DNA from 3 places in the Streptomyces sp. NPDC057638 genome. Region 2 is predicted to be linked to each of the others. Evidence: riboswitches for the same ligand, from Rfam matches in the RefSeq annotation. Region 2 holds a riboswitch; each other region holds the start of a gene.
What was found. A riboswitch is a leader RNA that binds a small molecule or an ion and turns the genes downstream of it on or off. The one in region 2 is predicted to bind cobalamin.

Region 1: linked by a shared signal. The riboswitch ahead of ACFVIM_RS31110 (prenyltransferase/squalene oxidase repeat-containing protein) and the one ahead of metE (5-methyltetrahydropteroyltriglutamate--homocysteine S-methyltransferase) in region 2 are both predicted to bind cobalamin.
Region 3: linked by a shared signal. The riboswitch ahead of ACFVIM_RS10020 (ABC transporter substrate-binding protein) and the one ahead of metE (5-methyltetrahydropteroyltriglutamate--homocysteine S-methyltransferase) in region 2 are both predicted to bind cobalamin.

The regions. Positions count from the first base shown of each region.
Region 1 is NZ_JBHVHF010000372.1:196-6,295, reverse strand. Features, by position in the region: gene ACFVIM_RS31115 (MBL fold metallo-hydrolase) at 1-1,047, shown strand, start outside; cobalamin riboswitch at 1,352-1,494, shown strand; gene ACFVIM_RS31110 (prenyltransferase/squalene oxidase repeat-containing protein) at 1,606-2,856, shown strand; gene ACFVIM_RS31105 (SCO2322 family protein) at 3,000-3,689, shown strand; gene ACFVIM_RS31100 (CbiQ family ECF transporter T component) at 3,860-5,038, shown strand; partial or broken gene ACFVIM_RS31095 (ABC transporter ATP-binding protein) at 5,035-6,100, shown strand, end outside.
Region 2 is NZ_JBHVHF010000039.1:18,462-30,619, forward strand. Features, by position in the region: gene ACFVIM_RS08405 (DUF4345 domain-containing protein) at 40-450, opposite strand; gene ACFVIM_RS08410 (TetR/AcrR family transcriptional regulator) at 541-1,176, shown strand; gene fabG (3-oxoacyl-ACP reductase FabG) at 1,550-2,329, shown strand; cobalamin riboswitch at 2,430-2,645, shown strand; gene metE (5-methyltetrahydropteroyltriglutamate--homocysteine S-methyltransferase) at 2,811-5,147, shown strand; gene ACFVIM_RS08425 (DUF6584 family protein) at 5,511-6,038, shown strand; gene ACFVIM_RS08430 (hypothetical protein) at 6,285-6,542, shown strand; gene ACFVIM_RS08435 (amidohydrolase family protein) at 6,792-7,346, opposite strand; gene ACFVIM_RS08440 (hypothetical protein) at 7,335-7,796, shown strand; gene ACFVIM_RS08445 (hypothetical protein) at 8,690-9,421, shown strand; gene ACFVIM_RS08450 (hypothetical protein) at 9,406-10,905, shown strand; gene ACFVIM_RS08455 (hypothetical protein) at 11,189-12,148, shown strand; gene ACFVIM_RS08460 (protein-L-isoaspartate O-methyltransferase) at 12,036-12,158, opposite strand, start outside.
Region 3 is NZ_JBHVHF010000049.1:22,640-34,797, reverse strand. Features, by position in the region: gene ACFVIM_RS10030 (ABC transporter ATP-binding protein) at 1-663, opposite strand, end outside; gene ACFVIM_RS10025 (FecCD family ABC transporter permease) at 752-1,756, opposite strand; gene ACFVIM_RS10020 (ABC transporter substrate-binding protein) at 1,849-2,820, opposite strand; cobalamin riboswitch at 2,863-2,985, opposite strand; gene ACFVIM_RS10015 (Mov34/MPN/PAD-1 family protein) at 3,039-3,461, opposite strand; gene ACFVIM_RS10010 (amino acid permease) at 3,553-4,998, opposite strand; gene ACFVIM_RS10005 (DUF2017 domain-containing protein) at 5,680-6,276, opposite strand; gene clpS (ATP-dependent Clp protease adapter ClpS) at 6,276-6,590, opposite strand; gene ACFVIM_RS09995 (nicotinate phosphoribosyltransferase) at 6,771-8,102, shown strand; gene ACFVIM_RS09990 (nicotinamidase) at 8,472-9,059, shown strand; gene ACFVIM_RS09985 (hypothetical protein) at 9,094-9,402, opposite strand; gene ACFVIM_RS09980 (immune inhibitor A domain-containing protein) at 9,571-11,973, opposite strand.

The sequences.
Region 1 (6,100 bases), on a different contig from region 2:
GCCGGGACCACGGACCACGGCGGCGGGGTCTGGTCGGTCCGGGTCCCCATCCCGGACAACCCCCTCGGCCACACTCTGGTCCATCTCCTCGACACCGGCCGTGGCCCGGTCCTCATCGACACCGGCTGGGACGACCCGGCCTCCTGGGAGGCCCTCACCGCCGGACTGACGGCGCTGGGCGCCGACGTCTCCGCCATCCACGGCGTCGTCATCACCCACCACCACCCCGACCACCACGGCCTCTCCGCCCGCGTCCGCGCGGAGTCCGGCGCGTGGGTGGCGATGCACCCGGCCGACACCGACGTCGTCCGGCGTACGAGGGAGGGCCCGCCGGAGCGCTGGCTGGCCTCTATGGAGGAGAAGCTGGCCGCCGCCGGAGCGCCCGAGGAGCATCTGGCCGTCATGCGCTCCTTCCGCGCGCGCGGCGCCGACGCGGTGCCGGGGCTGCGGCCCGCCCTGCCCGACCGGGAGATCGCCGCCGGTGAGCTGCTGGACCTCACGGGCCGACGACTGCGGGCGATCTGGACGCCGGGCCACACCCCCGGCCATGTCTGCCTCCATCTGGAGGAGAACCATCCGGCCGGGCTCCCCGGCCGGGGCCGTCTCTTCTCCGGCGACCACCTGCTCCCCGGGATCAGCCCCCACATCGGTCTGTACGAGGACCCAGATGACCCAGCCGACCCAGACGACCCAGCCGGGACCGACCCCCTGGGCGACTACCTGGCCTCCCTGCGACGGGTCGCCCGCCTCGCCCCGGCCGAGGTCCTCCCCGCCCACCAGCACCCCTTCACCGGCGCCCCCGCCCGGGTCAGCGCACTGCTCGGCCACCACGAGACCCGTCTCGCGCTGCTGCTCGGCCTGCTGACCGAGCCCCGCACGCCCTGGCGCCTCGCGGAACTCATGGAGTGGAACCGGGCATGGGAGCGGATCCCGCCGGCCTCCCGCACGATCGCCGTCTCGGAGGTGGAGGCCCATCTGCGCCATCTGGTGCGACGGGGGCGGGCGGAGCGGCTGGCGGGGGTGCCGGAGCGGTATGTGGCGCTGTGAGCGGCCGCCGGAGGGGAGCGGGCCGGGGCCCGGCGGCCAAGGGTTCCGAAGGCCCACGGCCAGGCGTCCGGGCAGACCCCGGGGGCGGCCGGTTCGGGGCCCGGGGGCGGCCGGTTCTGGGCCCGGGGACACGCAGGCGGCCGTCCCGCGATCCCGGGCCCGGCGCCCCGAACGCGGACCCGCCACCCCGGAGGCGACCGGCCCGCCGTCCAGAACCCGCCACCCCCGAGGCGACCGGCCCGCGCCCCCGGGGACACGCCCGCCGATCCGGAAGCAGTCAGTCCGCCAGCCACGACCCGCCGGACCGGCCGGTAGAGTGGACACGTCGTTTTCACGTCCGTACGGGGGGAAGCCGGTGCGAATCCGGCGCTGACCCGCAGCCGTGAGCCACCGCCGGGCACCCCGGGGTGGCGAGCCGGAATGCCCCGTACCCCGTTGTGATCGTCTCGTGCCACCGGCGGCCCGCCGGTGACCGGCACCGTCGAGGAGTACGGAGTCGGAGCCCTGGTGCCTCAAGAGCGTGCCCGTGCCCGGCTTCCGCAGGAGAGGCCCCCGTCCATGAGCACCGCACGCCGCGCCGTCGCGCTCGCCGTATCCGCCACACTGGGCACGGCCGCGCTCGCGCTCGCCCCGGCGGCCAGTGCCGCGCCCGCCACCACGGGCAGCCCGGCGCCGTCGCCGGTCCTGCCGTCCGGGCTGTACGGGAGCGGCGACCCCACCTACGACGGTGTCTGGCGCCAGTCCCTGGCCCTGCTCGCCCAGGATGTCTCCGGTGTCGTCCCCGCCGACAAGGCGGTCGCGTGGCTCGCCGCCCAGCAGTGCGCGAGCGGCGGCTTCGCCTCCTACCGGGCCGATGTCTCCGCCGCGTGCCCGGCCTCGCTGCCGCTGGACTCCAACGCCACCGCCGTGGCCGTCCAGGCGCTGACCGCGCTCGGTGAGAAGGAGACCGCCCAGAAGGCCGTGACCTGGCTGCGGTCCACCCAGAACGCGGACGGCGGCTGGAGCTACAACCCCGGCGGCGCCAGCGACGCCAACTCCACCTCGCTGGTGATCGGCGCGTTCTCGGCGGCGGGCGTCAAGCCCGCCGAGGTGCGTTCGCCGGGCGGGAAGTCGCCGTTCGATGCCCTGCTGACGTTCGCCACGCCCTGTGGTGGCAAGGACGGCGGCGCCTTCGTCTACCAGCCCAAGCAGCCCGGCATGGTCGCCGACTCCACGGCCGCCGCCGTGGTGGCGGCGCGGGGGCAGGGGCTCTCGCCCGCCGCCGGTGAGCCGGACGCCCGGGGCACCGCCTGTGTCCCCGGCAAGACCCTCCCGGACGCCGCCCACAACGGCGCCGCCTACCTCGCGGGCGCCCTCGCCGCGACCGGTCATCTGCTGACCCCGCCGATGCCCGGCGCCACCGACTCCGCCCCCAAGCCGGATGTCGGCAACACCGCCGACGCCGTGGCCGCCCTCGCCGCCCAGGGCCTGAAGGAGCGGACCGCGAAGCCCCTGGCCTGGCTGAAGGCGAACTCGGCCGCATGGGCGAAGGAGTCGGGACCCGCCGCGTACGCCCAGTTGATCTTCGCCGCCCGTGCCGCCGGGGCGCAGCCGACCGACTTCGGTGGCGCGGACCTGGTGGCGCAGCTCACCGCGCTCGGCCCGGACCCGCGCGCGGACGCGGCCCAGGCCACGGAAGAGAAGAAGAAGGAGAACGAGAAGGACGAGAAGGGCTCCGACAGCGGCCAGTGGTGGCTCGTCGGCGCCTTCTTCGCGGCCAGTGTCGGCGCGGGCATCCTGATCAGCGGCCGCCGCAAGAACAAGTCGTGACCGGCGACAGCGCCGGGCCCCGCCCCCGTACGCCCGGCGACGGCCCCGGGACCCCGGGCAGCCGTGGCCAGGCGGAGGACGGGCCCGGCCCCGGCACCGCCGGGAAGGCCCGCGCCCGCTCGCTCACCCCGCCGTCGACCCCGTTGCTCGCCCTGGCGGCCCTGCTCGGCACCGTCCTCGGCACCGTCCTCGCCGTCGGACTCGGCGTGGCCGCCGCCACACCCGCCGAGGCGGCCGGATACCGCTACTGGTCCTTCTGGCAGAGCGACGGCCGCGCCTGGTCCTACGCCACCGAGGGCCCGGCCACCGCCCGTCCCGCCGACGGCTCGGTGAACGGGTTCCGCTTCGCGGTGAGCGAGAACAGCGCCGACGCCACCCGCCCCCGCCAGGCCCCGGACTTCGCCGCCGTCTGCGGTACGACGGCGGCCGAGCCGGACCGCAAACGCGTCGCCGTGGTGATCGACCCGGGCACCCCCCAGGACGCGCCCTCCGGCGAGCGGCCGCCCGCGCCGCGCGCCGCCTGTGCCCGGGTGGGGACGGACGCGACCGCGGCGGAGGCGCTGGCCGCCGTCGCCAAGCCGCTCCGCTACAACCAGCAGGCGCTGCTCTGCGCCATCGCGGGCTATCCGGGTGCGGGCTGCGGCGAGCAGGTCCCCGCCTCGGGCGACCGCCCGCGGACCACGGCCGGCGCGGCGCCGGAAGGGGACACCCGCGCGCAGGAGTCCAGCGCGGAGGAGTCCGGCGGACCCTCCGTCGGCGCCCTCGCCGGAGTGGGCGCCGTCGTCGTGCTCGGCGCCGCCGCGTTCTGGCAGTCCCGCCGCCGGTCCCGATGAGCCGGGACCGGGACCAGTCCCCGCCCGTACCGCCGTACGGGGACGGGGTCCGCCTCCGTGACCTCGGCCAGAACCCCACCGAACGCGCCGAGCCCACCGAGCCCACGCGGGGCCGCCGCCCGCGCCCCGGGGAGCGGCTGCGCGCCCCCCGGGCCGACCGGCGCAACGCCGTGCATCCGGGTGCCTGGTGGCTGTGGGCGCTCGGCCTGGCCACGGCCGCGTCGCGGACCACGCATCCCCTCCTGCTGGGACTGCTGGTGGTCGTGACGGCGTATGTCGTCGCCGCGCGGCGCACCGACGCGCCCTGGGCGCGCTCCTACAGCGCCTTCCTCAAGCTGGCGCTGTTCGTGATCGCGCTGCGGGTCGTCTTCTCCGTCGTTCTCGGGTCACCGATCCCCGGCAGCCACACCCTTCTCACCCTCCCCGAGGTCCCGCTCCCCGACTGGGCCCAGGGGATCCGCCTCGGCGGCCGGGTCACGGCCGAACAGATCGTCTTCGCCCTGTACGACGGCGCCAAGCTGGCCGCCATCCTCATCTGCCTGGGCGCCGCGAACGCGCTGGCCAACCCGGCCCGGCTGCTGAAGTGCCTGCCCGGGGCGCTGTACGAGATCGGGGTGGCCGTCGTCGTCGCCATGACCTTCGCGCCCCATCTCGTCGCCGACGTCGCCCGGCTGCGCACCGCGCGGCGGCTGCGCGGACGGGAAGCGGGCGGTGTCCGCGCCGTCGCCCGGATCGGGCTGCCGGTGCTGGAGAGCGCGCTGGAGCGGTCCGTCGCGCTCGCCGCGTCGATGGACGCGCGGGGGTACGGGCGGACCGCCGCCGTTCCGCCCGCCGTACGGCACACCACGACCGCGCTGGTCATCGGCGGGCTCCTCGGGATCTGCGCGGGCGCCTACGGGCTGCTCTCCGCCGAGGGCTCCACCGCAGGACCGTTCCTGCTGGGCGGCGGGGTGCTGGCGGCCGTCGCCGGACTGCGGCTGGGCGGCAGGCGCTCGGTACGCACCCGCTACCGGCCCGACCGGTTCGGCCCGCGCTCCTGGCTGATCGCCGGATCCGGGGTGGTGGTCGCCGCGCTGACGATCCTGGCGGGGACGCTCGACGCGGACGCGCTGCATCCGTCGGTGGTGCCGCTGGTCCCGCCGGAGCTGCCGCTGCTGCCCGCGCTGGGGATCCTCGCCGGGCTGCTGCCCGCGTTCGTCGCACCCGTGCCCGACGGCCCCTCCCCCGCGCCCCGGCCCGCGCCCACCGTGCCCGCCCCCTCCACCACGGCACTCCGCCCACCGGACGGGTCCGTCACCTCCGTACCCCCTGGCCCTTCCGTACCCCCTGGCCCGAAGGAGTCCGCGTGATCCGCTTCGAGCATGTCTCGGTCACCTACGACGGCGCGGCGCGACCGACCCTGGCCGAGGTCGACCTGACCGTCCCCGAGGGCGAACTGGTGCTGCTCGCGGGCCCGTCCGGGGTCGGCAAGTCGACCCTTCTCGGTACGGTCTCCGGGCTGGTGCCGCACTTCACCGGCGGCACCCTCGGCGGCCGGGTCACCGTCGACGGCCGGGACACCCGTACCCACCGGCCGCGCGAGCTGGCCGATGTCGTCGGCACCGTCGGACAGGATCCCCTCGCCCACTTCGTCACCGACACGGTCGAGGACGAGCTGGCCTACGGCATGGAGTCACTGGGACTCGCCCCCGCCGTGATGCGCCGCCGGGTGGAGGAGACCCTGGACCTGCTGGGACTGACCGAACTGCGGGACCGGCCCATCGCCACCCTCTCCGGCGGCCAGCGCCAGCGCGTCGCGATCGGCTCGGTCCTCACCCCGCACCCGAGGGTCCTGGTCCTGGACGAGCCGACATCCGCGCTGGACCCGGCCGCCGCCGAGGAGGTGCTGGCCGTCCTCCAGCGGCTGGTGCACGACCTGGGGACGACGGTCCTGATGGCCGAGCACCGGCTGGAACGGGTGGTGCACTACGCCGACCAGATGGTGCTGTTGCCGGGCCCCGGGGAACGCGCGGTGCTCGGGACCCCGGCCGAGGTGATGGCGCTCTCCCCCGTCTTCCCGCCCGTGGTCGGCCTGGGACGGCTGATGGGCTGGGACCCGCTGCCGCTGTCGGTACGGGACGCGCGCCGCCGGGCGGCGGGGCTGCGGGAACGGCTGGACGCGGCGAGGACCGTGGGAACCCGAACCCCGGAAGCCCTCGACGGTCACCGCGCCCCCAGCACCCCCACCGGCACCGGTGACCCTGCCCGCACGGACGGTCCTGCCAGCACTGGTGATCCCACCCGTCCCACCGCACCCACCGCACCCACCACCACCGTCCGCTCCCTCACCGTCCGCCGTGGCCGGATCGAAGCCCTCCGCCAGCTTGACCTCACCCTCTCCCCCGGCGAGACCGTCGCCCTGATGGGCCGCA
Region 2 (12,158 bases):
GCGTCGGCGGGTGTGCGCGGGGAGGGGCCCGTGGGGTCCTCACCTGGCGGGCGCGGCGTCCCTATCACCGCGGGTGGCCCGCTCCTCCGCGTCGGCCAGCCAGAGGAAGACCGGCGGCAGACAGAGCTCGATCACCGTCAGCGCGATCTGGAACCCGTGCGGTCGGCCGTGCACGGCGAGCGAGAGCAGCCGGGCGACGCCGCCCAGCAGGAAGACCCCGGCCAGCCACCGCACCGCCCGGGCCGGGATCGGATGCCGGCGCGCGGCCCAGAGCCAGGCCAGTCCGTAGCCGACGAAACCGGCCCCCATGAACCGGCCCCAGCTGTCCACGGTCGCGTCGGCGGAACCCGCGCCGGGGAGCGCCGCGTTGCCAAGTGCCATGTGGAACAGGCCGATCGCCACACAGGACCAGCCCATCAACCGAGTGAGTAAGCGCAGAACCCTGGCCACAATCCCTCCAAGCCGTCACGGCGGAGATTAGTAGACATGCGTCTACTAGAGTGGCCGCGTTAGTAGATCCATGTCAACTAAGCTTCGCCCGTGCCTCCCCGCCAGCGACTCACCCCAGCCGACCGCCGCGCCCAGCTCCTCGCCGTCGGCGCACGGCTCTTCGCCGCCCACCCCTACGCCGACGTGCTGATGGAGGAGGTCGCCGAAGCGGCCGGTGTCTCCCGGGCCCTGCTCTACCGCCACTTCCCCAGCAAGCACGCCCTCTTCGCCGCCGTCTACCAGCAGGCGGCGGACCGCCTGCTCGCCGGGACACGGCTCGACCCCACCGACTCCCTGCCGGAGCAGCTCGCCCAGGGGATGGACGTCCATCTCGACTACTTCGTGGCGAACCGCAACGCCGTCCTCGCCGCGAACCGGGTCCTCGCGGGCGACCCGGTGATCCAGACGATCATGACCAACGAGCTGGACGCGCTCCGCGCGCGGCTCCTGGCCGTACTCCCCCTCGCGGACGAGAACGCCCGCGAGGCCGTGTCCGGCGTCCTGAAGAGCTGGCTCGTCTTCGTCCAGGTCCTCTGCGTCGACTGGCTCACCCACGAGACTTGCACCCGCACCCAGCTCCGCGACATCTGCGTCGGCGCGGCCCTCGGCGCCCTCCGGCCGCTTCTCGACGAGGACCCCGCCCCCGACGGGCCACCCCGGGCGCCCAGCGCGCGTGGCTCGGCGTAGCGCCCTGGCCGCACCCCGTCCGCCGCGACCGTGACCGGCGGTGGCTCCCAGCCGTCCGAACTCGACGTCAGGGCCGTGGAGTACGGGCCGTTCGGCCACGTGGTGAAGCCACCGGGACAGCGAACGGGGTGACCCCGTACCAGCGTCACGACACCGACCCGGCGGGGCGGGCCACCTCCGTCGCGGTCTCCGGCGGCACCGGAACGCCCGCCACCGGCTATCACCCGTCCACGGGAGGGGCGGCGAGCGGCTGTTTTGAGTCGGCTCGGCCCGTTCCTGGGCGGCGCCGCGCTGTGGGCGCCTACGGTAATGATCATGGTCGTGTCCGCACGGACGGACACGTGGGCAACCGAGGCGAGGACGTGGGAACGGGATGACGGGTACTGACTGGCGGCAGCGGTCCGTGGTCGTGACGGGTGGGACGCGCGGGATCGGACGGGGTATCGCGCGACTCCTCGCGGCCCGGGGCGCGGCGGTCGCGCTCACCGGCCGGGACGCGGCGACCGCGGAACAGGCCGCCGGGGAACTCGCCGCCGCCACGGGCGGCCGGGTCACCGGCCTGGGCCTCGATCTGCGGGACCCGGACGCGATCGAGGCCATGGCGGCGGAGGCCGAGCGGCGGCACGGGCACGTGGACGTGGTGTGCGCCAACGCCGGGATCTTCCCGGAGAAGCGGTTGCGGGAGATGACGGCCGCCGATGTGGACGAGGTCCTGGCCGTGAACCTGCGCGGATCGATCCTCGTGTCGAAGGCCTTCCTGCCCGCCATGGAACGCGCCGGACACGGCCGGATCGTCCTGACCTCCTCCATCACCGGTCCCACCACCGGCTACACCGGCTGGTCCCACTACGGCGCGAGCAAGGCGGGCCAGCTCGGCTTCCTGCGCGGCGCGGCCCTGGAGCTGGCACCGGCCGGTATCACCGTCAACGCCGTCCTGCCCGGCAATGTGCGCACGGAGGGCCTGGCCGAACTGGGCGAGGACTACCTGCGGCGGATGACGGACTCGATTCCGGTCGGCCGGCTCGGCGAGACCGCCGACATCGCGCACGCGGTGCTGTTCCTCGCCTCCGACGAGGCCGCGTTCATCACCGGTCAGACCCTCACCGTCGACGGAGGGCAGACCCTTCCCGAGTCCCTCGACGCCCTGGCCTGACGTATCAGAGACCAGGGCCCCGGCGCTCTCTCCGGCAAGGTGTCTCATCTCACCGTCCGGATTCTGGACAGCCTGCGGCGGGTTCCCGGAGCGGGCGCCTAGAGTGACCGGTGCAGCTGGTTCGCCCTGTCCGCCAGACAGACGCGTCGTAAGAGGGAACCCGGTGGGAATCCGGGACTGCCCCGCAGCGGTGAGCGGGAACGACCGCCGTCATACGCACTGGGCCCGGGAGGGTCTGGGAAGCGACGGCCAGTAGGTGTTCCGTCAAGGGACGTGCCCGCGAGTCCGAAGACCTGCCCGTTGCCCGTACCTGGCCCCAGTGCCGTGTACGGACATCCGGTGACCTCGTGGGCGGGTCGGCACGGACAGCAGACGGACGACCGCGCCGCACCGCGCGATCGTGTCCGTCCGGTTCGTCACCCCTTCGCGTCCTCGTCCCGTCACCGGGTTCTCAGGGATTCATCTCGCGAAGGAGATCTCCGTGACACCGAAGTCGACGACGACACCGAAGTCCGCGACCGCGGCGGCACGCGCCACCGTGTACGGCTACCCCCGCCAGGGTCAGGCCAGGGAGCTGAAGAAGGCGATCGAGGGCTACTGGAAGGGCCGTGTCACCGCCGACGCCCTCCGCGCCACCGCCGCCGAGCTGCGCCGGCGCAACTGGCGGGAACTGGCCGACGCCGGGATCGACGAGGTCCCCACCGGTGACTTCTCGTACTACGACCATGTGCTCGACACCACCGTGCTGGTCGGCGCCATCCCGGAACGGCACCGCTCGGCGGTCGCCACCGACCCGCTCGACGGGTACTTCGCCATGGCGCGCGGCACCCAGGAGGTGGCGCCGCTGGAGATGACCAAGTGGTTCGACACCAACTACCACTATCTGGTGCCCGAACTGGGCCCCGACACCGTCTTCACCGCCGACCCGGCCCAGCAGATCAGCCAGCTGACCGAGGCGCGGGCAATGGGGCTCACCGCCCGCCCGGTGCTCGTCGGCCCGGTGACCTACCTCCTGCTCGCGAAGCCCGCGCCGGGCGTGGCGGCGGACTTCGACCCCCTCACCCTCCTGGACCGCCTCCTCCCCGTCTACGCGCGGACCCTCACCGCGCTGAAGGCGGCGGGCGCCGAGTGGGTACAGCTGGACGAGCCCGCCCTGGTCCAGGACCGCACCCCGGCCGAGCTGAACGCCACCGCCCGCGCCTACCGTGACCTCGGCGCCCTGACCGACCGTCCGAAACTGCTGGTCGCCTCCTACTTCGGCCGCCTCGGCGCGGCCCTGCCCGTCCTCGCCAAGTCACCCGTCGACGGCCTCGCACTCGATTTCACCGAGTCCGCCGCCGCCAACCTCGACGATCTCGCCGCCGTCGGCGGACTCCCCGGCAAGCGCCTGGTCGCCGGAGTGGTCAACGGCCGCAATATCTGGATCAACGACCTCGCCAAGTCCCTCGGCACCCTGGGGACCCTCCTCGGCCTCGCGGACCGGGTGGACGTCGCGGCCTCCTCCTCGCTGCTGCACGTCCCGCTCGACGCCGCGCTGGAGCGGGACATCGACCCGCAGATCCTGCGCTGGCTCGCCTTCGCCCGCCAGAAGACAGCGGAGATCGCCACCCTCGCCAAGGGGCTGAGCCGGGGCACCGCCGCCATCGAGGGCGAACTCTCCGCCAACCGGGCCGCCCTCGCCTCGCGTGCCGCGTCCCCCATCACCCGCGACCCGGCCGTCCGGGCCCGCGCCGGGGCCGTGACCGACGCCGACGCCCGCCGTTCCCAGCCCTACGGGCAGCGGACGGTCGCCCAGCGGGAACGCCTCGGCCTGCCGCTGCTGCCGACCACCACCATCGGCTCCTTCCCCCAGACCGACGAGTTGCGCGTCGCCCGCGCCGATCTGCGGGCCGGACGAATCGACTCCGCCGGGTACGAGGAACGCATCCGGGCCGAGATCGCCGAGGTGATCTCGTTCCAGGAGAAGACCGGCGTCGATGTCCTCGTCCACGGCGAGCCCGAACGCAACGACATGGTGCAGTACTTCGCCGAACAGCTCACCGGCTATCTCGCCACCCGACACGGCTGGGTCCAGTCCTACGGCACCCGCTATGTCCGCCCGCCGGTCCTCGCCGGGGACATCTCCCGCCCCGAACCGATGACCGTCCGCTGGACCTCCCACGCCCAGTCGCTCACCGACAAGCCGGTCAAGGGCATGCTCACCGGCCCGGTCACCATGCTCGCCTGGTCCTTCGTCCGCGACGACCAGCCCCTCGGCGACACCGCCCGCCAAGTCGCCCTGGCCCTGCGCGACGAGGTCGACGACCTGGAGGCCGCCGGGACCTCCGTCATCCAGGTCGACGAACCGGCGCTGCGCGAGACCCTGCCGCTGCGCACCGCCGACCACGCCGACTACCTCGCCTGGGCCACGGAAGCCTTCCGCCTCACGACCAGCGGAGTGCGGCCGGACACCCAGATCCACACCCACATGTGCTACGCCGAGTTCGGCGACATCGTCCAGGCCATCGACGACCTCGACGCCGACGTCATCAGCCTGGAGGCCGCCCGCTCCCATATGCAGGTCGCGTACGAACTGGCCACCCATGGCTACCCGCGCGAGGCCGGACCCGGCGTCTGGGACATCCACTCCCCCCGCGTCCCCTCCACCGACGAGGCCGCCCGCCTCCTCCGCACCGGCCTGAAGGCCATTCCGGCCGAACGCCTCTGGGTCAACCCCGACTGCGGCCTCAAGACCCGCGGCTGGCCCGAGACCCGCGCCTCACTGGAGAACCTGGTGACGGCCGCCCGTACCGTACGAAACGAACTGCCCGCCTCCTGACCTCCCACCACCCCTCGGCCGGGGCACCCACCGGGCGCCCCGGCCGGGCCATGAACGGCGCGGCTCGGGTGGGTCATCTCCCGCGCCTGCGGGTTCGACACTTGCTGACCTGCGGTCCTACCGGCGAGTAATGCGATTTTGCTTCACTTGCGTTCGGGGCTTCACGGTCCTCCCGTCGTCGGCGGCTTGACATCTTCTCATCTACCGGCGTGACCGCTCTCCCGTCCCGGGCGACCCTGCTCCGGAGACGCTGACGGCTCCTCCGTACACACGGAGTGGACCAGTCCGCGAGCTGACGCTGTTGAGGCGCGGTGAGCCGAAACCGTGTCGACGTAAGCCAGTTCGCTACTGGATCATGCGTTCATGTCCCTGAGAGAGACCCTTGCCCGGGTCGACACCGATCTGGCCGCCGGCCGGGTTCCCCTCGCGCGGCAGCGGCTGCGCGGGCTCGTCTCGTCCTTCCCGCATGATCTGATGGTCCGTCGGCGGCTCGCCGAGGTGTACCGGCTCTACGGCGACGCCGCCGAGGCCGGACGCTGGATGTATCTGGAGGAGGACCGTGACGGCCGTGAGACCGCCGCCTTCGAGGCGCGGTACGGGTCTCCCGGGTGCCGGATGAAGGCGCTGGCCTGGCGTGGGCCTGAGGCGGCGGCCACCACCGCGTTCGCTGAGGGACAGCTGGTCACGGTGCGGACCGCCTGCGCCGAGGAGTTGGGGCACCCGGTCGACTGGGACGATCCCGACTCCTACCGGGGGAGCCTGGAGGAGGAGGGCGAGCCGCCCGCCGGGCCGTGGACGGTCAGTGATGTGCTGGCGGCCGTCGGCTGCCTGGTGGTGGTCCTCGCGGCCAGCGCGATCTGGATGAACGGCCTCTTCGCGCTCTTCGGCTGACCGGGTCCACACCGAGGTCGGCGGCGAGCATGGCGCGAGGTCCGGCGGCGCGGCACTCGTCCGCTTCCGGTCACCGACCGCGTAGGGCACTGCCGAGCGGACCACGGGGGACGCCGCCGCTCAGGACGCGGGGGCGGGAGCCGAGTCGGCGGCCCCGGCGGCCGCCCGCCGGGGCACGGGCCGCCGGGATGGCGTCGCTGGCGGTGGCGGTCACACGGTGTCAGTGCGGCACAGTAGGTTCCCCTCATGACGACAACGCTCCCGATGTACCCGTGGACCGATGGCGTGGGTGAAGAAGGCTGGTTCGAGGGAATCGACCTGTCCTTCGACACCTGGAAGCACGACGAGGGGATGCCCTTCGACGATGCCGGGCTGGTCTGGGGGGAGTTCCTGGACCGGCTGGCGGAGGAGGATGTCGTCCTGACCACCGAGCAGCGGCGGATCGTACGCCCCATCTTCGACCGGCTCTGGGCCACCTACGCGGGCGCGAGGAGGCGGCCATGACCGGCGACCTCGTCGTCGGCTGGCGGCGCACCCCGGTGACCAGGGTGCGCGCATCCGGCTCGTGATGATCGCCGTCGGCCCGAGCGGAACCAGGGCGGAGGTGTTCCCGGCCGGAAGTCCCGCCGCCGGTGCCCCGGACGGTGATGTCACCTCCCGGCCGTCCCGTGGGAACTCCGGGTGAGGTGGCGTACGGACGAGGAGTTGCAGCGGGCGGGGGTCGTACGGCGAGGGCAGCGGTCACGGACGCGGTCAGCGGGTCAGACGGACCCCGCGCCGCCAGATCGCGGTGATGGCGGCGACGGCGCCGATGTCCGTGGTGGGATCTCCGTCGACCAGCAGCAGATCCGCACGTCGGCCGACGGCGACGCGCCCCCGGTCGGCCAGGCCGAAGCGGTGGGCCGGAACGCTCGTCGCGGCGGCGAGCGCCTCCTCGGCGTCCAGGCCCGCCTCGGTGAGCAGCCGGAGTTCGCGGTGGAGACCGCTGCCGTGGGCGGGGGCGAAGGGGGTGGCGTCGGTCCCGGCGAGGAGCGGCACACCGGCGCGGTGCAGCGCCCGCAGCGCCCCGACGGCGTGGGCGTACTCCCCCCGGTGTCCACAGCCTCCGGCCGGGGGACGCCCGGCGGTGATCGCCTCGAAGTACGCGAGTGTGGTGACGACGAAGGCTCCCTGGTCGCGGACGCGCTTGGCCAGCCGTCGTGACATGGGGTCGCCGGGTTCGCGGTCGACCCACACATGGGTGAGACCGTCGACGCCCGCGTCGAGCGCGACAGCGGTCTCCGCGGCGGTGATCGCATGCGCCACCACGCGGATGCCGGCATCATGGGCGGCCGCCGTGAGCGCGGTGGCGACCTCCGGGCGCTGATGGAGGTACTGGCTCCGGATGTGACGCTCTGGACCGACGGCGGTGGCGTCGGTCCGGCGGTCAGTCTCCGGCCGGTGCACGGGCGGGACCGGGTCGCCGCGGTGTTCATGGCGGTCGCCCGCGCGCTGCCCTCGGAAGGGCTGGTTCTCAAGTACCGGCGGGTGGCGCAGGATTCTTGCGCGTTGCTCTTCGCCGAGGACGGTCCCCTGGCCGCCCTCGTCGTCGACCTCGCTCCCGGCGGTGACCGTATCGTCTCCGTCTTCTCCGTCACCCATCCCGGCAAGCTCTCCGGAGTCGGGCCGGGTCACCGCGCATCACCGGCGCCCGGTCCGGAGGGTCGCGCACCTTCCGCCCGGCGGATTCCGTCAGGCCGTGCGGTCGTGGATCGGTGACAGGGCACACCGGGCGAGACGCGCGGAGGGGATGCGGAGGAGGCTTGGAGGGGCTTGGATCTGTCGGACCTGACCGACATGACCTGACCCACGTCACCTGACCGAGGTGACCTGACGGGTATGGGCTGACGGGCTCCTGGCCGGGAGGAGGGTCGACCCGGGCGCGGTACCGCATATGGAGCGGCGGGCACGGCTGATGAGACGGTACGCGGACTTCAGTGGTCGCGGCCGGGGCCGGGCTTCACACGGCGCCTGGTCCGGCACCGGGACGCGGCCGGGGCCGGGCGCGGCCCCGTGGTGTCGGCTCACGTCGTCCCCGGGTGTCAGCGCCGCCCGGCCGGTGAGACGGTCGTCGGCACCGGCCGGACGGTCGCGGTCGGCGAGACGCTCGGTGTCGGGCGGCTCGGAGCCGAGACGGAGGCGCGTCGCCGTGTCGCCGAACTCCGTGCCCGAGCCCCGTTCGCGCCGGATGGCACCGCCGCACAGCCAGCTCGGTGACACCGCGCCGGTCCGGCGCTTCGCGTCGAAGCCGAATCCGTACCGCGGCGAGGTGCGGGCCGTTGCCCTGGATGCGACTGGTCGCCATAATTCACGGCACATTCTGCATATACACGGACGATCTTGTACGGGGGCACAGGATGGCCGAGCGGGGACAGCGTCCCGACACACCGGCGGATCCGGGAACCGGCGCGCCGCCCGGTCCGGGACCCGGACCGACACCCGCCATCCCTCCGGAAGGACCTGTCCCGGAACCGGCCCCTCCGACTCGGCCCGATACGCCCGTACCCGTACCAGCGCCGCGGCCCGACGGCGACACCGCCGGTGACACGGATGGTGGTGACGACTCCGGCGCCGGTCCGCGGGGGACCGTCCACAGGATCAGAGTGCGGGCCGTGGCCACGGTCACGGCGCTGACAGGGATCCTCGTCAGCGCCGTCGTCGCGGCGGTACTCGCCCTCTACCTGGACGTCTGGTCGAGCAGCGGGGCCGCACCGGGCACCCCGGGCGTCAGCGCCCAGGCGGAGATGTGGTGGGACCTCAGCCGGGACCACCGGACGGTCCGCGCGGACGCGTCCGAAGGGAAGCGGACCAACCTGGGCTTCAACGCTCCCGGCGGCAGCAGCAGCATGGACAGCATGATCGCCAGGGGCGGAGTGCACGCCGGCTACCTGCGGGTCCGCCTCATCCTCGTCAACTTCTCCAAAGCGCCCGCGGTCGTGACGTCGGTACGGGCCCGGGTGGTGCGCGAGCGCCCCATCCCCGCCGGACCCACCTTCCGCTGCGGACCCCAGGGGTCCGGTGAACCGAGCCGGGTGAAGCTCAGCCTCGCCCAGCCACGGACGCCCGCCAGCGAGGTCGACGAGAACGGCGACGTCCTCGGCCGCTACCCCGTCCAGCGGTACCAACTGGCCAAGCAGGACGACCCCGGACTCTTCGACATCGAGGTCACGGCCGGCGCCAAGGCGTATGACTTCGTCTTCGAGATCGAGTACCAGCAGGGCGGCCGGAAGAAGACCGTCGTCGCGGATGACGCGGGACGGTCGTTCACCCTCGCTCCGATACCCCCCGAGACCTCCCGGGACTATGTGTGCAACCCGCAGCTCAACGCATGGACACCGACGTGACCGGGAACCGCGCCACCACCAGCGCCGGACGGCGGGGGTTCACTCACCGCGCGGCCTTCCTCACCGTCGTGATCACGACGGTGGCCGCGGTCTTCTGCACCACCCTGGCGGTGGACGCGCTCGGGCGGCGGTCCACCGGGGGCGCGTCCGTCGGGGCCGTCGCCAAGCCCCTCCCGCAGGGAACATGGACCGCCACCACCCCGCGCGCCGGCACCACCGCGCCCGCGGGATCGCTGGACCTCGCCCGGGGCTGCGGCCCCCTCTTCGACTGGGCCGTGCGGCAGCGGGCGGTACCGCGGGGAACCGCCTCCGTCTCCTACGCCGTGACCGCGCCCGCCGGATCCGGGGTCGTCATCCAGCAGATCAAGGTGGTACGGGGAGAGACCATCGGCGCCCCGCGCGGCGATGACGTCGGCTGTGCCGGACGGGTCGGCGCCCATGGGGAGACCACCCCCCGACAGGACACCTTCAACCTGGACGGCGGGCCACGCCTCAAACAGGTGCTGCGGGCGGTTCGGCCGTCAGGTGTCGCGACAGGCGTTCTGCACGTGGAGACCCGGACATGCCGGTGCGAGTGGTGGGTCGAACTCAAGGCCGTCGTGGACGACCGGGTACGTACCGTACGCATCGACGACGACGGCAGGCCCTTCCGGATCGCCCCGCCGGTCCGTCCCCTGGCCACACCGGTCGACGACGACCTCACCGGAACGCCGGTACCGCTCTCCCGGGCACACGGCGACCCGGGGGTGCGGAACGGGATCGCCGTCCGGGGCGCGGCCCTCTCCCCGAGCCTTTACGCCCCGGGCGAGCGGTGGCTGATGGAGATGGAACGCGAGGTGGACGCGGCGGCCCTGATCGGCGGCAACCTCGACGTGGCCGGGGTGGCCTGCGGCCGGATGGCGCGGGCCCTGGTGGCTCGGGGGGCCACCCCGGCCGGAAGCGCCGTGCTCGAACTGCGCATCGCCGCCCCCGTCGACACCGTGACACTCGACGCCGCGATCCGGGTGCATGAGGTGCGGGTGCCCCGGCGGCCCCGTCACCACTACGCCTGTGCGGGTCCCTCCTGGAACCCACCGGACCGGGCGGAGGACCGCCTTGAGTCCCTCGTGGCGGACCGTTCCGCGTATCTGGACACCATGCACGCCCTCGGACCGTTCCCGAGCGGCTCGCTGAAGTACGACCCCGGCTGGAAGGTACAGGACGCCGTCGGACGGACGATGCCGTTCGCCGTCGACGAAACGCTGAACCTCTACGCCATCGGGGAAGGACGCTTCGTCACGAGCGTGCACGGTTCCATCGGGGCCGGGCGGGCCACCTATACGTTCACCATCGAGGTGAGGGTGACCACTCCTGCGGGAGAGGTCCAGGAGTTCACCGTCTCCAACAACGGCGAGCCGTTCCGCCTCGCGGCGGCGCCGGTCCGGTCTCCGCCCGGGGCCACCCGGGAGTACCGCGAGACACACGAGGGAGGTCCCCGCGGATGACCGCGCCCCGGGCCCTCCCCACGCGCCCGGACTCCCCCACCCCACCGGGTGCGCCGCGTCGCACCGGCAGGTGCCGGGCGGCTGCGGTCCAAGCCCACGGCGGCATGGCGGCCGATGTGAGGGACAAGGGGACGGGCAACCTCCCCGCTGGAGCGTCCGGGAGGGGTGTCCGCCGCGGCGTAGGGAACCGCGGCGGACGGCGCGGACGCACCCGTACGGGCCTCAGTGGCCGGCCCGGGACCTGCGCCTCCTCAAGGACGCCGTACCCCCCACCATGGAGCCGATGGTCTGTGTCCTGCTCACCCTCTACGAGGGCGGGATCGGCCAACTGGACGTCCAGACCGCCGTCGAACGCGTCAGTGACCGGCTGCGCCGCGCCGTCGACCCGCGGCTGCGGGCCGGGTTCACCACCGTGGCGGCGGTACTGCTGGAGTGGGCGGACCAGCACGACGAGGCCCGGACCCTGATCGACCGTGAACTGCTCGGCATCCAGCCCGTCGGTGTCGACGGGGCGCCCGACCTCACCAACCACGTACATCAGCTGCTCGTCGCCACCCACGCGCACAGGGAGCGCAAGGAAGGCCGCTTCCAGCAGGTCATCGCGGAGATCACGCCCCTGCTGGACTCCGCCCGCGACACAACGGTCCAGCTCCCGTACTTCCGGGCGATGGTCGCCGACGCCTGGTACGAACTGGGGCGGCCGGACCTGGCCCGGCGGCAGCTGGACATCCTCGGCCCTCCGCCCGACACCGCCATATGGACCTGGGACGAGGTCCTGTGTGTCCGTGCGCGCCACCACTACGGCTACGGCCGCTGGGAACAGGCCCTCGCCGACGACACGACACTCGGGGAGCGCATGGCCCGCAGGGTGTTCGTCAATCCGGTCGGACAGCCATGGCGCCGCGGCGCCGCGCTGGCCCTGACCCGGCTGGGACACCATGAGCAGGCCCGTGAACTGGCCGCCGAACACCTGCGTCACGCTGAGGACTGGGGCGCACCACGGCATGTCGGCACCGCCCTGCGGACCCTGGCCCTCACCCAGAGGGGCCGCGGCACGCTGGACGGCGATAGAAGCACGGATGCCCTGGCCGCCAGTAGGCGCCAGGGCATCCTCCCGTCCGCGTGCGGACTCAGGACACGGTCAGGGCCCAGCCGCTGCCGCACGGCGCGAGGTCCGGGGTGTACCGCTCGGGCGCCGGCCGCCCGGCGCTCTCCCATCGGGCCAGCCAGGTCTGAAGCGTGACCAGGGACCG
Region 3 (12,158 bases), on a different contig from region 2:
CGGTGCCCCCGACGCCACGACCTCACCGCCCGCCAGGACATACAGCCGATCGCAGTAGTACGCCGCGAGGTTGAGGTCGTGCAGGGCCAGCAGCGCCGTCGCCCCCGCCTCCCGCACCAGGCCCAGGATCTCCATCTGGTACCGGATGTCCAGGTGGTTGGTGGGCTCGTCCAGCACCAGCAGCCCCGGCCGCTGCACCAGCGCCCGGGCGACCAGCGCCCGCTGGCGCTCGCCGCCGGAGAGGGAGGGGAAGGCCCGGTCGGCGAGCCCGGTGATGGCCAGCCGTTCCAGCGCCTCGGCCACGAGGGCGGTGTCCGCCGCCGAGTCCGGCTCCCAGAACCGCTTGTGCGGGCTGCGCCCCATGGCGACGACCTCCCGCACGGTCAGCTCGAACTCGGCCGGGCTGTCCTGCGGCACGGTCGCCACCCGGCGCGCCCGCTCCCGCGCCCCGAGCACCAGCAGGTCGTCGCCGTCCAGCAGCGCCCGGCCCGCCGTGGGGCGCAGGGTGCCGTACACACAGCGCAGCAGGGTGGTCTTGCCGCTGCCGTTGGGGCCGACGACGCCGACGGTCTGGCCGGGTTCGGCCCGCAGCGCGATCCCCGTGAGCAGGGCGCGGCCCTCCGTCTCGTACCCCAGGCCGGTCAGGGTGAGGGCGGCGGTCACGACGGGACTCCTCGCGGGTGGAAGACGACGCGGGTCGCGGGTGCCCCCGGCGCGGTACGGATCACCGGTGCCCCCGGCGCGGCGCGGGTCACAGCGGTGCCCCCTGCGCGGTGCGCCCCCGCATCAGCCAGAGGAAGAGCGGGCCCCCGATCAGCGCGGTGAGCACGCCGACGGGAACGTCCTGCGGGGAGAAGAGGGTACGGGCGCCGAGGTCGGCGACGACCAGGGCGACGGCGCCCAGCAGCGCGCAGACCGGCAGCAGGGCCCGGTGGGTGGCGCCGACCAGCAGCCGGGCGGCGTGCGGGACCATCAGCCCGACGAACCCGACGGCGCCGCTGGCGGCCACCATCACGGCGGTGACCAGCGAGACCAGGACGAAGACGACGGCACGGAAGCGCCCCACGTCCAGCCCCAGCACGGTCGCGCCCTCCTCCCCCACCAGCAGCAGGTCCAGCGGTCGCGCCAGCGCCAGCAGCAGCGGCAGCGCGGCCCCGAGCACGACGGCGGGCAGCAGGATCCCGTCCCAGCGGGCGCTGCCGAGCCCGCCGAGGGACCAGTACAGGGCCTCGCGGAAGTGCTCCGGCCGCGCCGACGCCACCAGGACGAGCGTGGTCAGCGCGGTGAGGATGTACGAGACGGTGACCCCGGCCAGCACCAGCCGGGGCCCGGTCATCATCCCGCCGCGCCGGGCCAGCCCGAAGACCAGCGCGAGCGCGACCAGCGACCCGAGGAACGCGCCGAGCGGCATCGCGACGGCGGTGGTGGCGCCGAGGCCCAGCGTCAGCACCACCACCGCGCCGGTGGAGGCTCCGGAGGAGATCCCCAGCAGGAAGGGGTCGGCCAGCCGGTTGCGCACCAGCGCCTGGAGGACGGCGCCGACGACCCCGAGTCCGGCGCCGACGACCATCCCGAGCAGCACCCGGGGCAGCCGTACCTCACGCACGATGGTCCGGAACGGGCTCGGCGCGGCCCCCGGCAGCAGCGCGTCGACCACCTGCCCGGCCGGGATCCGTACGGAGCCGAGGACCAGCCCGGCCAGGGCCGCGCAGCCGAGCGCGGCCACCAGGCCGGTGACGACGGCGCCGTAGCGCAGCCGGGCGAGGACGGGCCGCGCGCCGGGGCCGCCCGCCGCGCCCGCCTCCGTACCCGCCGATGACACGCCCCCGGCGGCCACCGTCACGCCCCTCACCGCGCCAGCTGCGCGGCCAGCTTGGATATGGCGGCGGGCGCCCGGACGCCGAGCACGGCGTCGGAGAGCGGCAGCACCGCGAAGCGTTTGTTCCGCACCGCCGGGACGTCCTTGAGCGCGGGGTCGGTCAGCAGTTTCCGCTTCTTCTGCGCCACGGTGACCGAGCCGTAGTCGTAGATCACGATGACCTCGGGCTTGCGGGCGACGACCTCTTCCCAGGTCGCGTCGCCGAACGCCTTGTCGAGGTCGGCGAAGACGTTCCGGCCGCCCGCGCGGGTGATCAGCTCGTTGCCGATGCCCCGGCCGCCCGCCGTGAAGGCGGTCTTGTCCCCGTTGTCGTAGACGAAGACCGGCACCGGCGCCCGGCCCGTGAGCGTCGTGCCGGTGGCGGCGACCACGGCGCGGGCCTCGGTGATCCACCGCTGGGCGCGGTCGCCGACGCCGAAGGTGCGCCCGACCTCCTCGACCTCCCGGTAGACGTCGTCGAGGGTGGTCCGCTCGGTGGTGCAGTTCTCCAGGTTGAGCCGGGTGTCGATGCCGGTCTTCTTCAGCTCGGCGCGGGTGCGGCCGTCCTCGGTCTTGAAGGCGCTGGCGTAACCGCCGTAGACGAAGTCCGGGTTGGCGGTGAGCAGCTTCTCCTTGGAGGGGTACTCCTTGGCGAGCACGGGGATCTCCCCGTACGCCTTCGCGTACTCCGGCAGCACCCGGTCGTCCAGGAAGGCGGTGCCGACCAGCGACTTCTCCAGTCCCAGCTCCAGCATGACCTCGGTGACGTGCTGGTTCATGGTGACCGCGCGCCGCGGCGGCGCCTGATAGGTGGTCTTCACACCGCAGTTGTCGACGGTGTACGGGAAGCCGGGGGCGGCACCGGTGGCCTTGCGGTCCGGCTCGGGGGTGGTGGAGCAGCCCGCGAGGGTGAGCGGGAGCAGCAGGGCGGCGATGACGGTGGTTCTGCGGCGCCTGGACATGACGGGTGGTGCCTCCTCCGGGGATTTCCACGTCCCCTGGGTGGTGGGAGAAGGGCGGCGGGTCAGTTCCTGGCTGGCAAGCGGATCGCTTGGCTCACAGTGGCGGGACCGCGCCGGAGTCACACCGGCTTCCTGGGTCCCACCGCCCTGTTCATACGTCTGTTCTCTTGTATCACCTGGTGCTGGGCGCGCTCGACGCGCTCGCTCAAGTGTGAGGCTCAGTATGCCTCGACGATCCGCACCTCCTCCTCGGTGACCTCCCCGTTCACGATCCGGAAGGAGCGGAACTGGAAGGGCCCGAGGCCGTCGGTGTCGGCGGTGGAGACCAGGACGTAGTGGGCGCCGGGCTCGTTGGCGTACGAGATGTCGGTACGGGAGGGGTACGCCTCGGTCGCCGTGTGGGAGTGGTAGATGATCACCTGCTCCTCGTCGTTGGCCCACAGTTCCTTGGTGAGCCGGAGCAGGTCCATCGAGTCGAACTCGTAGAAGGTGGGCGACCGGGCGGCGTTGACCATGGGGATGAACCGCTCCGGGCGGTCGGTGCCCTCGGGTCCGGCGACGACGCCACACGCCTCGTCGGGGTGGTCGGCGCGGGCGTGCGCCACGATCTGGTCGAAGAGTGCCTGGGTGAGCGTCAGCATGCCGTCAGCATAGGCAGCGGGCCGTTCCGTACCAATGGGTGATACGAAACGGCCCGCATGCTGGGAATGCCTGGTCTGCGAAGGGGGCGCCTCAGCGCTTGCTGAAGGCGGCGCCCTCGGGGTCCCGCTTGCGCAGCACCAGATAGGAGACCCCGAGCAGGAGCCCCCAGACCGGCGCGACGTACAGCGAGACCCGGGCGTCCTTGTCCACGCCCATCAGCACGATCACCAGACCGATGAAGCAGAGCGCGAACCAGCTGGTGTAGGGCGCGCCGGGCGCCTTGAAGGTCGACTCGGGCAGCTCGCCCCGGTTCACCTTGGCGCGGTAGCGGATCTGACTGACCAGGATCATGATCCAGGCCCACATGCCGGAGATGGTGGCGAAGGAGACGATCTTGTTGAACGCCTCGCCGGGCCACTGGTAGTTGATCCAGACACCGAACATCATCAGCGCGGCCGAGAAGGTGGTCCCGATCAGCGGGGTGCCGTTCCTGGTGAGCCGGGTGAAGATCTTCGGGCCCTGGTTGTTGAGGGCCAGGCCGCGCAGCATGCGTCCGGTGGAGTACATCCCGGAGTTGCAGGAGGAGAGCGCGGCGGTCAGGACGACGAAGTTCACGATGCCCGCGCCGACGGCCAGGCCCATCTTGTCGAAGGCGGCCACGAAGGGCGAGACGCCCGGCTCGAAGTTGGTCCAGGAGACCACCGACAGGATCATGATCAGCGCGCCGATGTAGAAGACGGCGATGCGCCACGGCACGGTGTTGATGGCCTTGGGCAGGGTCTTCTCGGGGTCCTTGGACTCACCCGCGGTGACACCGACCAGCTCGACCGCCAGGAAGGCGAACATCACGATCTGGAGCGTCATCAGCGTGCCGCCGATGCCCTTGGGGAAGAAGCCGCCGTCGCTCCACAGCAGCGAGAAGGAGGCGGTGTCGCCCGCGTCCGTGAAGCCGAGGGTGATGATTCCGGCGCAGATCAGGATCATGCCGACGATCGCGGTGACCTTGACCATCGAGAACCAGAACTCCAGCTCACCGAAGATCTTCACCGAGATCAGATTGGCGCCGTAGAGGATCAGCGTGAAGATCAGCGCCGAGACCCACTGCGGGATGTCGAACCAGTACGTCATGTAGTGCGCCGCCGCCGTGACCTCGGTCATTCCGGTGACGACCCAGAAGAGCCAGTACGTCCAGCCGGTGGCGAACCCCGCGAACGGCCCGATGAACTCCCGCGCGTAGTCGGAGAACGACCCCGAGACCGGGCGGTACATCAGCAGCTCGCCGAGGGCGCGCATGATGAAGAAGATGACCAGGCCCGCGATGGCGTACGCGAGGATGAGGCTGGGTCCGGCCTTGGAGATGGCCTTGCCCGCGCCCAGGAAGAGGCCGGTGCCGATGGCTCCGCCTATCGCGATCATCTGGATCTGCCGGGCGCCGAGTGCCCGGTGGTAGCCCTGGTCCTCACCGCCTCCGGCGGCGGACCGCGCGGCGTTCCCGTCGCCGTGCCCGTCCTCTTTGCCGACCTGCACAGAGGTCATGTGTGCGCCCTTTCTCCACGCGGATCCGCCCCGTGCGACAGACGCGACGGACGCGGATCAGGTCCTGATCCCCCCGGATACGGATGGAGTGCCACCGGCGGTCAGCCGGTACAAGCGCCCCCAGGGGCATGGGTGGCGCCCCTGGCGGTCGTGCAGATCTATCACGGCCTTGTTCGAGATCATCCCGGGCCTCTGTGACTCACGCCACAGAAACAACCGGGCAAAAGCCGCACAATGGATGAATTTAGGACGATGTGGTAACCCGATCGTTATCCGGATTTGAGCGTCCGCTGAGCGTACGTAAGTCACGACGCGCCCCCTCGCCCCATACAGCCGCCGGAGGGCGCCGCTCGGCATGGACCGAGCCCCGCCGGGCGAACTGGAACAGGAACCTCCGCAACCGGCCGTACGGAGCCGGGGAAACCGGACGGGCGCGGGAAAACCCGTAGCCCCATGAGCAGAGGGGACAGGGGTGACAGGGGGCCGGAAACCACCCCACCCAGCGCGCACCCCCCGCTACCCGCCCTCTCGGCCGTCCGGGCGACGGGACGGGCGACGGGACGGGCGACGGGATGGGCGGCTGGGACGGGCGCCGGGGCGATCAAGCCTCAGGAAGGAGCCTCAGGGCCGCAGGGCACCACAGCCCCAGGAGGACATCACCCCCCGGGAGGGCCCACGGCCTCAGGAGGGCATCAGGGTCTCGACAAGCGTCTCCTGGAGCACCCCGAGCCAGAGGTACGCCATCACCATCGGCTTGCGCGGATCGGAGTCCGGCAGCCGGTAGAGCCCCGCGCCCTCGTCGTCGTCGCCGACCTCAAGCCGGGTCCCGATCGTCAGCCGCAGATCGTTGAGCGCCCCGAGCCAGCGCGCGCTCCGGCGCGGGTCCAGCGTCAGCTCCGCCGACCCCCCGGGCCCCGGGGAGAGCGCGTCCAGCGCCCGCACCATGTCATGCGCGTCATCGCGCTTGCGCGTCCGCAGGTCGTTCTCGGTGAAGCGGCGGAACTCGGACGACGCCGCCTTCGCGGACTCGTCCCCCTGGTGCGCGTCCGGCCCTCCGTACGCGTCCGGGAAGAGCCGCGCCAGCGCGGGGTCCGACGGCGGCTCGCTCGGGCCCTCGGCGAAGAGCGCGGCCAGCGGGTCCGCCCCCTCCACCGGCTCCTCGCCCGGCCCGATCAGCTCCATGAGCTGGACGGCGAGCGACCGCAGGATGGAGATCTCGACCTCGTCGAGCGTGATCGACGCGCCGCCCCCGGGACGGGGCTCGAAGTGCCCCGGCATCAGCCGCGGTCCTGCGTGAGCGTCGCCCAGAGCCCGTATCCGTGCATCGCCTGCACATCGCGCTCCATCTCCTCGCGGGTACCGCTGGAGACGACGGCGCGCCCCTTGTGATGGACGTCGAGCATCAGTTTGCGGGCCTTGTCCTTGGAGTAGCCGAAGTACGCCTGGAAGACATACGTCACGTAGCTCATCAGGTTCACGGGGTCGTTGTGGACGAGCGTCACCCAGGGCACATCCGGCTCGGGGACGGCGAAGGTCTCCTCGGCCGACGCGGGCCGTTCAATCTCGGTGGGAGCAACACTCACCTGGTCCATGCTGCCACCCGTGCCTGCGGAGCGCATAAACGGGCACCCCTCTAGCGAGCCCTGAAGAGCCCGCCGCCCGCACCCCGCCCCCATCTCGTCACTTTGACGAAATGCTGGGGTAGGATCCGGGCCATGGCTGGATCGCCCGAGCCCTGCGGGCGGCCGAGACGAAAGCGCGAGGTCATTCTCGTGAACACAGCTGACCTGGTGGGACTGCCGGTGGACGTGCCCTCGACGGCGCTCTTCACGGACCAGTACGAGTTCACGATGGTCCAGGCGGCGCTGCGGGCGGGCACCGCCGACCGCCACTCCGTCTTCGAGGTCTTCACCCGCCGCCTCCCCTCGGGCCGCCGCTACGGCGTGGTCGGCGGCACCGGACGGGTGCTGGACGCCGTCGAGAACTTCCGCTTCGACCCCGGGGTGATCGCCTTCCTGCGGGAGAACCGGATCGTGGACGAGCCCACCCTCTCCTGGCTCTCCGGCTACCGCTTCCGGGGCGACATCTGGGGCTACCCGGAGGGCGAGACCTACTTCCCCGGCTCGCCCGTCCTGCGGGTCGAGGGCAGCTTCGCCGAGTGCGTGCTGCTGGAGACGGTGATCCTCTCCATCCTCAACCACGACTCCGCCATCGCCGCCGCCGCGTCCCGGATGTCCGCCGCCGCCCAGGGGCGGCGGCTGATCGAGATGGGTGCCCGGCGTACCCACGAGCTCTCCGCCGTCGCCTCCGCCCGCGCCGCGTACGTGGGCGGCTTCGACTCCACCTCCGACCTGGCGGCGGGCTTCCGCTACGGCATCCCGACCGTCGGCACCAGCGCCCACGCCTTCACCCTGCTGCACGACAGCGAGCGGGACGCGTTCCGGGCCCAGGTCGACTCGCTGGGCCGGGGCACCACGCTGCTGGTCGACACCTACGACGTGGCCGAGGCCGTCCGTACCGCCGTCGAGGTCGCGGGGACCGGACTCGGCGCGGTACGGATCGACTCCGGCGATCTGCTGCTGGTCGCCCACCGGGTCCGCCAGCAGCTCGACGAGCTCGGCGCCCGGGACACCAAGATCGTGGTCACCTCCGACCTGGACGAGTACGCCATCGCCTCGCTGGCGGCGGCCCCCGTCGACGCCTACGGGGTGGGCACCCAGCTGGTGACCGGCAGCGGGCACCCGACCTGCTCGATGGTGTACAAGCTGGTGGCCCGCGCCCGCTCGGCCGATCCGAAGGCCCCGCTGGAGCCGGTGGCCAAGAAGTCGCTGGGCGCGAAGTACTCCGTGGGCGGGCGCAAGTGGGCCGCGCGGCGGCGGGACGCGGAGGGGGTCGCGGAGGCGGAGGTCATCGGCTCGGGCCAGGTGCCCGCCGATCTGGCCGGCTCCCAGCTGCTGGTGCCGCTGGTCGTGGGCGGCGAGATCGTGGCGCGCGAGCCGCTGGACGCGGCGCGGGCCCGGCACCGCGCGGCGCGGGCGGCGCTGCCGATGTCCGCCCTCCAGCTCTCCCGCGGCGAACCGGTCCTGCCCACCGAGTACGTCTGACCGCGACGCCCGTCCCCACGGCCCGGCCGCCCCGCCCATCGGCGCGGCCCGGCCACCCCGACCGGCCGCACGGCCCGGCGGCCGGGACACCAGCACGGCCCGGCGGCCGGGACACGGGTGGTGACCAGCCGGAACGGCGGGCGGCTCCGGGGACTGACCCGCCGATCAGGGGGAAGCCAGGGCAAGGAGCGGGAGCAAGGGGCGGGAGCGCAGGTCACCGGGGGCGTGCGCGGCGGGGCCGGGCGCGGCGCACCGCCCACGCGCCTTCCCGTACCCGCTCCCCACTCTCTACGCTCGACGGAGAGCCACCGAGAGCCCCAGCGCCCACAGACACCCCCATATCCCCGTACTCCCCGTAAGGACTCCCCTATGCACCGCGCCTTGATCGTCGTCGACGTTCAGAACGACTTCTGCGAAGGCGGCAGCCTCGCGGTCAGCGGGGGTGCCGAGGTCGCCGCCGCCATCACCGACCTCATCGGTGCGTCCATCCCGGCCGCCTACCGCCATGTCGTCGCCACCCGGGACCACCACATCGACCCGGGCGACCACTTCTCCGACACCCCGGACTTCGAGACGAGCTGGCCGCGCCACTGTGTCGCGGGCACCGAGGGTGTCGGCTTCCATCCGAACTTCGCCCCGGCCGTCGCCTCGGGCGCCATCGAGGCGGTCTTCGACAAGGGCTCCTACGCCGCCGCCTACAGCGGCTTCGAAGGCACCGACGAGAACGGCACCGGGCTGGCCCAGTGGCTGCGCGACCACGAGGTGACCGAGGTCGACGTGGTGGGCATCGCCACGGACCACTGTGTGCGCGCGACGGCGCTGGACGCGGCCCGGGAGGGCTTCACCACCCAGGTGCTGCTCGATCTGACGGCGGGCGTCTCCAAGGAGCGCACCGCGCGGGTGCTGGAGGAGCTGCGCGCGGCGGGTGTGACGCTCACGGGCGAGCCGGTCGTCTGAGACGGCGGCCGGGCGCCGGGACGCCACCAGGCCCTCACCCGACGGGCCGCCCCAGCGCCCGCACCGGATGCCACAGCTCCGCCACCGCCCCGGGCTGGCTGCGCCAGATCAGCCCGTCGGGATGGTGCAGTACGGCGGTGATCTCGTCCAGTGTGGGCGGCTCCGCGTTGCCCCGCAGATAGACGGCGCGCAGCCCCAGGTTCCGCAGCCTGGTCAGGGCGCGGGCCCGGTTCGCCGCGTGCACCAGGAAGCGCGCGGGGCGTCCGTCCGCCAGCGGGTTGGGCAGGCTGAGGGCGACGACGACGCTGCCGTTGGGCAGCTTGCTATAACCTCCGCCGGGCATGGCGACCACTCCCCCGTGAGATGGCGTGTCCAGAGGAACCGGTCTGGTCGTGACGGGTCTGGACGGAACGGGTCTGTCACCTCGCACCTAAACACGATCGGCCGCAGCCCGCCAGGGGGTTGCGGCCGATCATGTTTTGACCTGCGGATTCGCTTTTTACAAGGTCATTTACCGGGTCGAGGGGGCCACCTTCACGGTGATCGTCTCCCCGCTCGCGGGCTCCTTCACGATGGAGATCTTGGTGTTGGTGTTGGGCACCTTCACCCCACCGGTCGGGTTCTCCGCGAACCAGTAGACGCCCTTGCGGTCGTCGAAGACCGGGTTACCGGGCTTCGCCGGGATCGAGGTCGGCGCCCCGGCCCGGTGCAGGGTGATCGCGTCGTACGGACGGGTGCTGAAGGTCGCGTCGAAGCTCTGGATCCGGTTGCGCATGATCGTGCCGTCGGCCCACTTCATCGGCGCCGGGTTGGCGTCGACCGGCAGCAGCCGTCCCTGGCCCGGGTGGGCGCTGGTGCGGTTGTCCCGCTGGAAGGTGTCCCAGTACCAGATCATCAGCCCGTTCTGGTACGGGAAGTGCTCCACCCACTGGTCCTTGGGCGCCGGGAAACCGAAGTTGTACGGACCGGTCTTCAGCGTCTTGTCGTACGAGACGTACTGGCGGTTCTCGACCAGGTAGTAGTGGTCGTAGAGCCGGGTCACGTTCTCCCCGGCCTTGGTGAAGCCCTTGGTGGTCCAGCCCGCGTTGTCCGTGCCCTCGACGTCGTCGCGGAAGAGCGGGGCGCCGTCGGCGGTCACGGTGATCTCGTCCGCCACGAAGCCCTTCTCGGCGGTGGCGGTGTCGGTGCGGTAGCGGAAGCGGACGTCGACCCGCTTGCCCGCGTGGGCGTCCAGCGAGAAGACCAGCTTCTGGTGTCCGGCCGAGCGGCCGGTCAGCGCCGGGCGGTCACTGCCGTCACGGGTGATCGGCTTGCCGTCGGCCGTGCCCTCCAGCGGGGTCCAGTTGGCGCCGCCGTCGGTGGAGACCTCGGTGTAGAGGTAGTCGTACCCGTTCTCGATCTGCCACCAGGCGCTCAGCTCCAGCGCGGCGCTGGACTTGCCGGTGAGGTCGACCGAGCGGCTGAGGGTGTTGCGCAGGTTGTCGCCCTGGTCGGTCCACCACTGCTTGGTCCCCTGGGCGGGCTTGACCAGCGGGGTGGTGCCGGGCTTCTTCGGCAGCTCGACCACGAGCGCCTGCGGGCGCTTGGTGTTGTACGCCTGCACCCCGAGGGTGTGGGTGGACGTCGTCGCGGCCCGGCCCTTGGTGTAGTTGAGCCAGCCGAGCTGGAGCTTGTCCCAGGCGGTCATGTCACCGGGCAGGTCGCCGATGGCCTCCTTGCCCCGGCCGAGCCAGGAGCCGGACGACATCAGCGTCCAGAAGCCGGTGGCGTTCTCGCCCCGGCCGGAGTCGTCGTAGTGGTCCGGCAGGCCCAGGTCATGGGCGTACTCATGGGCGAAGACGCCGAGGCCGCCGTTCTCGGGCTGCACGGTGTAGTCGCCGACCCAGATCCCGGTCGAGCCGATCTGGGTGCCGCCCGCCTTGTTGCCCGCGGGACCGGTCTTGCCCGCGGAGGTGCCGTACGCGTACCAGCGGTGCGCCCAGATGGCGTTGGCGCCCTCGGCGCCGCCGCCCGCGGACTCGTCCTCGCCCGCGTGGACGAACTGGAAGTGGTCGAGGTAGCCGTCCGGCTCGTTGAAGTCGCCGTCCTCGTCGAAGTCGTAGCGGTCCCAGACGTCGTACTCGGCCAGGGTCGCCTTGATCTGCTCGTCGGTGCGGCCCTGCGCCTTCTGGTCGGCGACCCAGGCGTTGACCCCGTCCCGCACCGCGTCCCAGACGCTCTCACAGGTCGACTCGCCGCAGTAGTTCGAGCCGTAACGGGCCTCGTTCCACTCGACCTTCACCCAGTCGGAGACCGTGCCCGCGACCGAGTAACGGCCCGAGGAGGCCCGCTCGTAGTAGGTCTTCAGGGACTGCTTGGGCGCGGCGCCGAAGTACAGGTCCTGGAAGTGCTGGCGGTTGTAGTCCGCCTTCCAGTCGGTCGAGTTGTCGACGGTACGGTCCGGCTTGGCGATCTTGTTGTGCAGCGGTCCCGGGGTGCCGCCGTACTTCACCACCGGCGGCAGCGGCCCGTCCGGGCCGTCCGGGTCGTGCGTCGTGGTGGTGTCGACCTTGTCGCCGAACTCCAGCAGGATGGTGAAGATCTTGTCGGTCTTCTCCCGGCCCAGCTCGACGTACTTGCCCTTGCCGAGCTTGACGACCTTGGACGCGCCGCGCCTCTCGACGGTCGCGTCCCCGGATATGACCTGTTCCAGCGCCGCCTTGCGCTGCTGCTGCTGCCGTTGGGTGAACGGGCCGTCGAGATCGTGGTCGACATGGCCCTTCTGGGGCGCCGGGTCATGGCGCTCCAGTGCCGCCGGGGCCGGGGACCCCTGCTCCCCCGCCTGCGCCGTACTGAACGCCGCGGCACCCGCGGTGGCCGTCGCGAGGGCGACGATCACCGCCGACGCTCTGATCGTCCGTCGGTTCGTGGTCACGTGTTGGTTTCCTCCCCCGCGAACCTTCACGGCGGACCTGTGTGGAGTCGTCCGGGCGAGGCTCGCGCGTCACAAGTGACGGCATTCGACCGCAGCGCCCGAAGAAAACACAACCCTTGACGTGGACATCCCCCTGCTCTATGCCACAAGCGGAATCCCCTTGCGGGCGGCGGACGTTCAGGGGA